2 regions of the 'Nostoc azollae' 0708 genome follow, and region 1 is predicted to be linked to the other one. Evidence: riboswitches for the same ligand, from Rfam matches in the RefSeq annotation. Region 1 holds a riboswitch; the other holds the start of a gene.

Region 1 (5,839 bases):
AAGTGCTAACTTGTTAGAGTGATTCCGGACTTACGCAACTGGCATATCATTACAGTGCGTCAGATGCCGAAAATCTTCTGTTGATATTAAGCATCTGTTGATATTAAGCAATTTATTAGGTCTGACGCACCCTAGAAGAGAGTTGATTGTGACACTTGCGTAGTCCTATGATTAAGTCTTTAATTTGAGCCAAGCCCTCACTGAACCGCCCCCTAACCCCCAATTCTGGGAGGAGAGGAAAAGAATTTTCAAAGTCCCCCATAATTGGGGGATTTAGGGGGCGAAATAGGCTCAAACGAAGATAGATAGGACTTGTGTGTACACGGTAGCTGTAAATAGGGGGTGAGGGGATTAAATCTTCTTAAGCCGCAAGAATCTGAGTTTGGTTTTGATATTGTTCTGCTGCTTGCATCATCAGCCGCAGATAAAGCTGAGATAGTCGAGAACCCACACTATTCCAGCTAAAAGCAATTTCTACCCGTTCGCGTCCAGCTACACCTAACTCGTCACGCCAAGATGGATTAGCAAGTATGCGGTCAATAGCTGCTGCAAAAGCTACGTCGTTTTTGGGAGGGGCGAGTAAACCTGTAACCTCTGGTACAATTGTAAATTGCAACCCACGGACATCACTAGCAACAACGGGAGTCTGACTAGCCATTGCTTCAATAGCCACTAAACCAAAGGGTTCGTAGTGACTAGGAACAACGCAGACATCAGCAGCACTGTAATAGTAAGGGAGGACGCTATGATCTAGGCGACCGGGAAAGATGGTTATATCTTCCAGTCCTAGTTCTGCAACAATGGTGGTAATACGATCGCGTTCCATTCCATCAATGTAACCAGGACAACTACCACCACCAATTACCAGTTTCACCTTTCCCTCATCTCTAAACGTGGACTGGGCAACGGCTTTTACCAGAGTGTCAATTCCTTTACGCTGATCAAAACGCCCAACATAAAAAACCATTTTGGCATCAGGGGTAATTCCTAGCTTTTCCCTAGCCTCTAACCTGGGAAGTCCACCAAATTTCTGAAGATCAGTACCACAGGGAATCATTTCTGTCCGTCCGTTGTAAGAAACTAGTATTCGCAGATGCTTCTGTTCCTGGGGACTGGTAGCAACCACACAGTCTACTGTTTCCAAACAAGCTTGTTCCACTGCTAACCTTTGGATAGCAATCACGGGAATATGACCCACACTTCTGTATTTAACTGCCCCTAGAGAGTGGTAAGTATGCACTTGAATCAGTGGTTGACGTTTTTTCAGTTCCATACCCACCCAAGCAGATAACCAGTAGTTGGTATGCACTATGGGATAATATAATCCTTGCTGCTGTTGGAATTTTTGAAATTCCGCTAGAAATTCTGGTAGATAGTCAAACAAATGATCTCGCCCAATAAACTCTGCAGGCCCAGTGTTTAACCGAATGGTGCGACAGTTGGGATGATGGGGTACTATTGTTGTCTGTCTCGGACAACTGCGACGAGTGAACATATCCATTTGCCAACCCTGTTCAGCCAAAGCCATACCTACTTGATGCACATAAACATTCTGACCCCCAGCTTCCTCTTGACCAATTTTTGCAGATGGATCACCATCAACGGAAATAAGCGCAACCCGATTTTGTGTAGTCTGGAACATAGTTGAGTTTCTCCTCAAGGCAACTAATCCTGCCGCAGACGCTAGAATTGAACTTATAATTATTATTTCCTCAAAGGTCGAGGGCAGGTAAAACGAAGCGCAAAGTTACCAGCCAAGGATACTAACGAGAACAGGACATTACTTGTAATAATGTTGCTCGTTCAGTCTCCTCTCAATGCCGACGAAGTTAGCTGACGGGCTAGAACTGAGAGATGTTCTTCTTGTCTGGATTTTGGATTTCAAATTCCGAAATCTATAAAGATTAGCCCCAAATATGGTTCCTCCGCTTCCAGTTACCCTAATATATAGTTTAGGGATTGGCATTAGGCAGACTGATTAATTATCCTTGACAATATAACAGGTCATTTCCAAGGGGTTAAGGGGTGTATGGAAAAAAAATATGTCATTGATTATACATCCTATTAACCTAAAAACAACTTATAGGCGGTATTTTGGCTTTCATCCCAATAGTGATAACCCAAGGAATCAAGAAATATTTGCCATTCTTCCATTTCATGGGGTGGTACTTGCATTCCGACTACAATCCGCCCATAGTCTGCGCCGTTGTTGCGATAGTGAAATAAGCTAATATTCCAGTCGGGAGACATAGAACCGACAAATTTCATTAATGCACCAGGACGTTCAACAAATTCAAACCGATATAATAATTCATTTTGAGCAAGGGTAGAATGTCCACCGACCATGTGCCGCAGGTGCAATTTTGTTAATTCATCATCGGTTAAATCAATTGTTTTTAAACCACTAGCTTCAAATTTATCAACTATTTTAGCTGCGTCGGCGCGGTTTTCAATTTGCACTCCGACAAATATATGGGCTTCTTTATTGTCAGCAATGCGATAGTTAAATTCTGTTAAATTACGCTCGCCTAAACATTCACAAAACTGGCGCAAACTGCCTAGTTTTTCGGGAATATTCACAGCAAAAATGGCTTCTCGACGTTCCCCAAATTCTGCCCGTTCTGCCACGAAACGCAAGCGCTCAAAGTTCATGTTAGCACCGCAAGCCACGCCGATCAGGGTTTGTTCTTGGATTTGTTCTCGTTCCGCGTAGGCTTTAGCAGCTGCGATCGCTAATGCTCCAGCAGGTTCTAAAATAGAACGGGTATCTTCAAACACATCTTTTATCGCTGCACAGGTAGCATCCGTATCCACCAAAATAATTTCATCCACATATTGCTGACACAACCGGAAGGTTTCTTCCCCCACTTCCCGCACCGCTACCCCATCAGCAAATAAACCCACCTGAGACAACCGCACCCGATGACCCGCTTGAATAGATTGAGACATAGCATCAGCATCGACAGGTTCGACACCGATAATTTTGATTTCGGGACGCAACCGTTTCACATAAGCCGCAATCCCGGAAATTAAACCTCCACCTCCAATAGCCACAAATATTGCATGGATAGGTTGCTGATATTGTCGCAGTATTTCCATGCCGATTGTTCCCTGGCCAGCAATAACGTCAGGATCATCAAAGGGATGTATAAAGGTTAACCCTTTTTCTGCTTCCAATTGCCGGGCGTGGGCGTAAGCATCATCATAGTTATAGCCATGTAGTACAACTTCTCCTCCCCGTGTTTTGACTGCATTGATTTTTACCTGGGGCGTAATCATCGGCATAACGATGATTGCTTTTGTTCCCAAACGACCGGCAGCCAAGGCCACACCTTGGGCATGATTTCCAGCAGAAGCAGCAATCACACCTTGTTTCAGTAAATCTGGTGGTAAGTTGACCATTTTGTTATATGCACCCCGCAGCTTGAAGGAGAAGACAGACTGCATATCTTCCCGCTTCAGCAGCAGTTTGTTATTGATGCGGTTCGAGAGGTTGGGGGCATATTCCAGTGGTGTTTCCTGGGCTACATCATAGACGCGGGCAGTGAGGATTTGTACCAGGTAGTCGCAATACATGGGCTATAGATGCAATTTGGGGTTGGATGTTAATTTTACTCTAGTTGGGTAATTGGGGGGTGGGTTTTTGGGATGGGATGATGGCACTTGTATTAGCCCATATGTTAAAAGTATAATTAGCATCGTTTCAAAGCTATACTTACGTTTATATGATGAGCAATTTGTCCTACACACCCTATTCAGTTACTCAAATTATACTTTACGAGTAAATCACTCATAAATATCTATAATGATAAGTGTAAATCTAGTCTAAATAAAGGCACTGACCTACTGAGTGGATTACAATTTAGCAAACAAGCCAAGTTTCAGTTAAAAGTAATTAATAAAAAGTGTTTAAAAGGAGAATATATATTCTCGCCCTATCTAGAACTACTCCAATCTAAAGGAAGAGGTAAAGAAGCAAGAGTCTTAGCTATTCCAACTGTGCGTGATCGAATTTTTTTGTATGCACTCAAGGAAATTTTATCTCGAATATTTCCAGAATGCATTCCTCAGAAATTAGCTAATACTTGTATATAGGGAATCAGAATATTTGTTAGATTCCTTAGTGAGGAATGTGCATCTGATACTGGTATAATTCGTGCGATAATTGAAAATCTTTATGGTTCTCTTGAGAGAAAAATTTTATTAAAAAAACTAAAATTGAAGAGAAAATCCCGTAAACTTATAGCCCTTATTTAAAAAGCTATATATACACCAATATTGACTAAAAACGTATCGGCGCAATAAGTAGGGGTAAGAGAAAAAAAGAAAAAGTTGAGGGTGGGACACAGGGCGTTATAAAATATGAGACATGAGGCAAAAAATTTTAGCAAAAGACTTATCACAAACAGAGTTGCTCCAAAGCATTGAGGGAAAAGGAATTCCAGAGGAATCCATGGGCCAGAAAGTAGAGATATGACTGAATCTAATAGAGCATTTACAATTAGAAGTAAAAGAATTATGGGCAGAAAATCAAGGGTTAAGAGATGAAAACAACCGATTGAAGGGAGAAAAGGGTCAGCCAGAGATAAAAGCCAAGAATCAAAAAGGCTTCACAAGCAATCACTCATCGGAGAAAGAGCGACAAACGCCAAAAAAGGATAACAAAGGCAGTAAGAAGGCTGGGATTAAAATAGACAGAGAAGAAATACTAGAATATCCCCAAGAATTACTGCCAGCAGAGGCGCAGTTCAAAGGGTATGAAGAAGTAATCATCCAAGACATCATCCTGGCAACCGATAACCTACTATTCTGGAAAGAGAAATACTACTCACCATGAGAAGGAAAAACCTATTTGGCAGAACCTCCTTGGGGTTATGAGGGAGAATTCGGTTTAGGAATAAAAACCCTGATTATCAGCTTGTACTATGGGAGTAACATGACCCAAGGCAAGTCGTTAGAGTTCCTAGAGAATATTGACTTGCTGGAGCATTTTCAACTACCAACTAAATGGAGAAATACTCTCCAAGTATTACCTCAAGAAACTGTGTTGAGTGAGGCAGAGTTTCATACCCTACTGGATATACATCTGCCTAAACTGGGTTCACAACAACGGACTCGGATTATGGAAGCAGCAGCTATTGCTTTCTATCATCAAGAAACTGATTGGCCAGTGGTGTAAACTCTGGTCTGTGATGATGCTCCTCAATTGAAGTTACTGACTGATAATATCGTTTTCTCTTGGGTACATGAAGGAAGAAATTATAAGAAGTTAAGTGCGTTTATTGCTTGTCACCAAAAGGTTTTAGATAAATTCCTGGATGATTTCTGGAATTACTACCGAGACTTACTCCCTGATCAAGATTCTCCCAATCAGCAAACGGCAGATAAACTCCGGTATAAGTTTTGGAAGTTGTTCCACACTGACAGTGGTTATCAACAATTGGATGAGCGAAAACAATTAACTCTGGTCAAAATTTCTGAGTTGCTTTATGTTTTAGAGCATCCTGAATTGCCTTTGTACAATAACCCAGCTGAGTTAGGTGCTAGAACTATGGTGCAGCAAGGCAATATTAGTGATGCCACTCAGACTCTCGAAGGGACTCAGACTTGGGATACTTTTATGTCTCTTGTTCCTACTACTCGTAAGTTAGGAATTAGCTTTTTGAATATATTCGTGACCGCATTTCTAAGGTTGGGAATATTCCCTGTTTGGCGACTACTTTTTACGAAAAATCTGCTCTTAATCCTTTCGGTTGCTCATGGATGCCTGAATAACTTCTTCCCTCGAAGTGTTCAGGGTATACACTCAATTAATGGTTTAATTCCTTGTGGTGGAACT
Region 2 (5,839 bases), 2.1 Mb from region 1:
TTCCCGTTCAATTTGGTTACGTCCGTCAGACAATACCGTTAAAAGCTGATTACTAATTTGGTCATCTAATAAATTGATTTCATCCACATACAACACACCCCTGTGAGCAGTGGCCAGCAAACCCGGTTGAAAAACCGTATCACCTTGTTTAACCGACTGTTCCACATCCACAGAACCTAAAAGTCGATCTTCCGTCACACCAAGAGGTATTTGGACGAAAGGTGCAGGGATAATTTCCCTTTCTATCTCGTGTCTTTCCTCAGCTAAGAGCTTATCATCCCATTCTTCCGGGTGGTTCGAGTCACAGTTACTAACAGAACCTTGAACAACTTCAATAGGTGGTAATAAAGCGTGAATAGCACGCGCCATCACAGATTTAGCCGTACCTCGACGGCCTGCAATTATCACACCCCCCAAAGCGGGATCTACCGCTGCTAACAGCAAAGCTATCTTAATTGCCTCTTGACCAACCACAGCAGTCAGCGGAAAAGCAGTCATTGTCGGGGTAATAGTAGGCGCAGGCATTGTTTCCTTAATAGTTATTATATTTTTAGCATAGCAATTTTCGGAACTTTTAGAATATATGTAATGGCAATTCCCAAAAGGAGCAAAATGTATGACTACCATTCAGGCTAAACGCTTCACCCTAGAAGAATATCACAAACTTACAGAAATGGGCCTTTTTCATGAAGATGATCACATTGAATTAATCAATGGAGAACTGATAGAAATGGTAGCAAAAGGTAGAGCGCATGAAACTTGTTTAAGAAAATTATTAAAGGAACTTGCACAACTCATAGGGAATACAGTAACTTTACAATCTCAATCTCCCATTACCATACCACCAAAAAGCTAATCAGAACCAGATTTTTCCATAGTTAAAACTCGAGATGATGATTATTGGTCATCTCACCCTTAAGGCTCAGATATCTTGTTAGTTATAGAAGTCGCACACTCTTGTATTAAATATGATCAATAAATAAAAATACCACCTTTGTGTAAAAGCAGTAATCTTTGATCATTGGATCTTTAACTTATTAGATAAGTACTGAGAATGCTACAGTGAACTTTATCAAAGTTACCCTGTTGATTTCGGATATGCAATCAAACGAATTGTGTTACCGAATCAGATTATATCTTTACATACTTTCCTGATTTATAGCTTGATTCAAGTAGGGTTTCTCCTGTAATCTAACAGATTAGATCCCCAACTTTTTGAAGCAGTCAGGAATATGGGAAAATAATATCTAGAATTAACCAACTGCAAAACCTGTATATTGTCTCACCAAAGGTTCATGGAAAGCTAAAACAATTATTCTCTTGGTACTTCTAATTTAACTAATTCATCTGCTATACCAATTTCAGTTCCATCATGTTGTATCCAGATTTTGCCAACAGATAATGGCAGAGAATTTAAAAGTTTTGGACAATTTGTTGATATGGTTGTCAAAGAAGGTAAAATTATCAGACAAAATCAGGATTTTTTTTTTACCATTAGACAAACTACCTGCCTGAATTTGTTTTAATAAAACCATTTGATTGAATTAAATGGCTTATGATAAACGCATTTTGCAGTTTTTTCATATTTAGAGAAAATGAACTATTGCCATTAATACAAAAGATAAAATACCAAAATGCACAAACTTCTCACCTTCAATAGAGAGAAACTCCTGTGTCAAGCACTCACCCATCGTTCCTATGTCAACGAAAACCCAGGAGAAGGAGAACACAACGAACGCTTAGAATTTCTCGGTGATGCTATTCTAAACTTCATCAGTGGACAATATCTCTATCGTCGTTATCCCCAAAAAGGAGAAGACGAATTAACTCGTCGTCGTTCGGCCTTAGTAGAAGAAAAACAACTAGCAAAATTTGCAATTGAAGTAGGTTTAGACTTTAGAATGCGATTAGGGAAAGGCGCTATTAGAGATGGAGGTTTTCAAAACCCTAACTTACTCAGTAGTACCTTTGAAGCAGTGATTGGTGCTTATTATTTAGATAACAACTGTGAAGTTGAACCAATTCGCACCATTATAGAACCACTATTTGATTCCGTATCAGAAGATATTATAGAACCTCGCTCAAATGTAGATTCAAAAAATCGTTTTCAAGAATGGGTACAAAAAGAAATTGGTGCAAATCCTCCAAAATATGTAACAGAACAAATAGGGGGACCATCTCACGCACCAGAATTTATAGCTAGAGTATTAGTAGATGGTAAAGAATACGGAGAAGCGAAAGGAAAAAACAAGAAGGAAGCGGAAAAAGCTGCTGCTGAAGATGCAATAGCAAAGTTAAAAAACCAAGGATTGTTTTAAGACAATTAACGGCACACTCACAACCATGATTTAGAGTGTATCAGATGAAATAATGTGGTAGTCATTTTAAAGAAATTGGAATTCTTGAATTATGGTTATTTACTAACAAATTGAGCGTGTAGACAATGTATCTAAAAATTGTTTTTAGGTTTTTAGAATCATCATTATCAACAAATGATAGTTAATGATAAACTCATCGGAATTGAGGATTTACAAAATTTGCGGATATACAACATAGGGATATGCTATTATTCTGTTCGTCCTGATTATAATTATCCTTTATATCCCCTACACTTTCACAGGTACAATCCTAGCGTTCAATGTAACCTACAAATCAGTCAGCATTGTGCATTTTCACCAGGTAAAAAAGTTTGAATGCTGAAATTTATGACAAAAACTGGAAAAAGCAACTATTAAGCTGCATTCTACAACCAGAACCTGAAGATTTTTAAACTTGACTTTACCTCAAGCTAATGGAATAGTATTATTATCTATAGGAGTCCTATTTGAGTCTTGATAGCTTACGTGGCGTAGCCATACAAAATTCAGTACAAGTGAATCCTCTAAAACCCTTTTGCCTCTTGCCTTTTACCTTTTGCCTACCTACACAAGTAAATATGGCTTACGCCACGCTGCGCTATCAGTAATCAAGTCGGATTCCTATAGTGGGTAGCCTAATTCAAATTCATGAAAGCTGAATTTGAAGCGGAGGAACCAATGTTTGGGGCTAATCTTAATTGAGAGACACCTTCCAGTCTTAGCCCGTCAGCTAACTCCGTCGGCAATGGAAGGAACCTCCAAAACCTTGGCTGTAATACCAGTTGTTGTTGGGGTTTCCTTAATCAATTTTAGATTTTAGACGGATGATTTTGGATTTCCGATAAATCTAATAAAATCTAAAGTCAATAATCTCAAATTGTCATCCCTGCTTCTCATTGATGATTCGTTTCAAGGGAGAGAAGTTAAAGCTGTGAGAATTAAGCCATTCTTAGCAAGATTACAAAGTGCCATTGGTCGCTATGACCTAATGGAGCAAATGATACTAATACCTGATCCTCAAAAATGCGTTAGTGAAAAAGATTTGCAAGCAAAGTCCATCAATTTAGTTGTTGGCTATAATGCTTCACCTAATAGTCATACAGCCTTAGATATTGCTTTTTGTATTGCTCATCAAACCAATTTAGCTACGAATATTCAAGTTAATGTCAAGGCTGTATATGTATTAGAAGAACAACCAAGCAGTTATTCTGATCATAACTTAAGTATGCCCCAAAAGCAGCTTGCCGTAGAGTATCCAACTTGTGATGTACCCCAATCAAGAACACTGGTATTAACTCAATCAAAACCCCAGTTAATGACCACTTCAATACCAGATCAAGCAGATAAAATTCTTTGGCAAGCCAAAAACTTAGCCCAAGAATGGCAGAGTTATTTTAAATCTCATCTGCGGTTTGGCAACTTAGGTACTGAGTTGAAAAAAGTCGTGGAATTAGAAGCTGCTGATGTTCTGGTGTTAGGTTGTCAATCTAGCCATCATCCTTTGATTGATAGTTTAGGTAGTGATTTTCCTTGTGCTGTGTTGGGTATACCCAGTTGTCTTGATTAATCACGAAATAATTGCAGACATAGATTTTTAATCCCAATACACAAATAATAATACTTGTCGGTTAGGGGGGAAAGAGAATAAAAAACCTTTACCCTTTGACCATTCTCCAAACCAACTGACAAGTTTCAGATTCGCAAAGTGCTCCGTATTGCTTTCTAAGCCACATTCCGCACTTGAATAAGTAGCATAAATAAACTACATTTACAGGCACTTCAGAACTATAGTTTTTAAAAATCCAGTAGCCATGAAAATATAAATAAATTATGCACGTCAAAGTTCCAGCTTTCTTATTGTGTAAAAAAAGGTAGTTAGACAACAATCTTTAATTTGAATTTCTCAATCACTTATGAAAATACAAGACTATGCAATAGTGAACTAGAGATTTGAAAACTAAGAAAATAAATAATACTTTTGACAAGCTGTAGGTAGGAATTAGAAAATTCGACAAGGTTCCTCTGTTAAGTTCAGAATCCTATGAACTCCTTGTGTAATCAGAAAATGATTCCCTTGAAAACATACGCCAGTTGCTGCCTCTTTCCGAGGAGCTCCCCTAACAAGTCGGGGAACCAGCCCAACCCACTGTCGCTGAAATATTCAACGTACAGTAGGGGATTCTGTAGGTTTATTCAGTTGGTTTTTAACTGTAGCTTTTTGCATCTTTAACGAGATTCTTAATTGTTTTTGTCCCAGATTATAAACCAAAAGACACAATGCCATTAACATCATCATTGTCTCTACTCTTTCTGGATTCTTCACAAAAAGACTATCGGTGAAAAATAACGGGTCTTTGATAAATCTAAATCCTCTTTCTGTTGATTGCTGTTCTCTATATATTCTCAATATTTCTATGGTTTCTAATTCCCTTGTCTCTAAAATATTTGTTGCTAAAATAAATCGACCACAAGAGTTATGATGTTGGGTGATTAACTCCTGACTTTCTATTAGTTTACCTCTTACTTTATACAGTACTGTTTATGCTTTATTTAACGGACCAGTAATTTCTAAGTCCGATATTTTGTGATATTTTAATTTTGATGCCAGTTCTTTAATTTTTAATTCTGCTAAGGATGTCTGTTCAAATTCCTCTTTGACTAATCTACCTACTTGTCTACTGATTTTCAGAAACTCCTCTTGAATGCTTTGGGTTAATTTGTGTAAGTCTGCTTTTTTTCTGTCTGCACTTTCTACTCATAGCCATCTTTGCTCTATTCCCCCATAAGATACTTTTTCTGCTTGATAGCTATATCCTTTGATTTCACTTGGTTTCAGTTCTGTACTGGTAAATAATTTGACCAAGTTTTTGGCTTTTTCAATGGATAAGGGTACTCGACTTATCCATTTCATGTTCGACATTAATTTTAAATTAATTTCGCTATATAATGCACTATCAGCCACCATTATACCTTCAAAATCTATTTGTTTGTCATACTCCACCAAGATTTGAGCAAATACTGCTTTATCTGATTCATCTCCTGATGCTCCTCTAAAAAATAAGGGTATATCTCCGTCACTACTTACTAGTAAATCTAATATACATTGTTTTAAGTCTGGACAATGGTCACGAGAATATCCTTGTGTGATGTTAATCTGATTTTCCCGGTTCATTCCTAATTCTTGTCCTCAATTATTTAGGCAATTATTATACTCTCCATGCAAATGCAATGAGAGGAAATATAGTATGGAGAATTACCAAGGTGTCCTAAGTATCATCAGATTTATCGCTGTCATTGTTGTCATCATGACAGAATGAATGGGTTAATCGAACTGTTGCTGCTTTACTAGGGGCATTAATATTAGTTCTAACTAATATTATGACTTTACCAGAAGCTGTTGGTTACATTGGCAAAGGTCATGGAACATTAGGTTTATTTTTGGAGTACTAGTTTTAGTTAGGGCATTTGAACCTACTAATATC

Evidence for each region. A riboswitch is a leader RNA that binds a small molecule or an ion and turns the genes downstream of it on or off. The one in region 1 is predicted to bind cyclic di-AMP.
Region 2: it holds a riboswitch for cyclic di-AMP, as region 1 does, so the genes downstream of both, AAZO_RS21815 (universal stress protein) here and AAZO_RS06310 (glycosyltransferase) in region 1, are expected to answer to the same signal.

What each region holds. Positions count from the first base shown of each region.
Region 1 is NC_014248.1:1,386,442-1,392,280, forward strand. It holds gene AAZO_RS06310 (glycosyltransferase) at 362-1,642, opposite strand; cyclic di-AMP (ydaO/yuaA leader) riboswitch at 1,804-1,982, opposite strand; gene ilvA (threonine ammonia-lyase, biosynthetic) at 2,065-3,576, opposite strand; gene AAZO_RS37155 (hypothetical protein) at 4,559-4,837, shown strand; gene AAZO_RS37160 (hypothetical protein) at 4,853-5,179, shown strand; gene AAZO_RS37165 (hypothetical protein) at 5,207-5,839, shown strand, end outside.
Region 2 is NC_014248.1:4,672,308-4,678,146, forward strand. It holds gene bchD (magnesium chelatase ATPase subunit D) at 1-525, opposite strand, end outside; gene AAZO_RS44205 (Uma2 family endonuclease) at 617-856, shown strand; partial or broken gene AAZO_RS31850 (element excision factor XisI family protein) at 1,254-1,408, opposite strand; gene rnc (ribonuclease III) at 1,635-2,318, shown strand; cyclic di-AMP (ydaO/yuaA leader) riboswitch at 3,001-3,117, shown strand; gene AAZO_RS21815 (universal stress protein) at 3,235-3,924, shown strand; partial or broken gene AAZO_RS44210 (IS1634 family transposase) at 4,357-5,601, opposite strand; partial or broken gene AAZO_RS21825 (ArsB/NhaD family transporter) at 5,603-5,839, shown strand, end outside.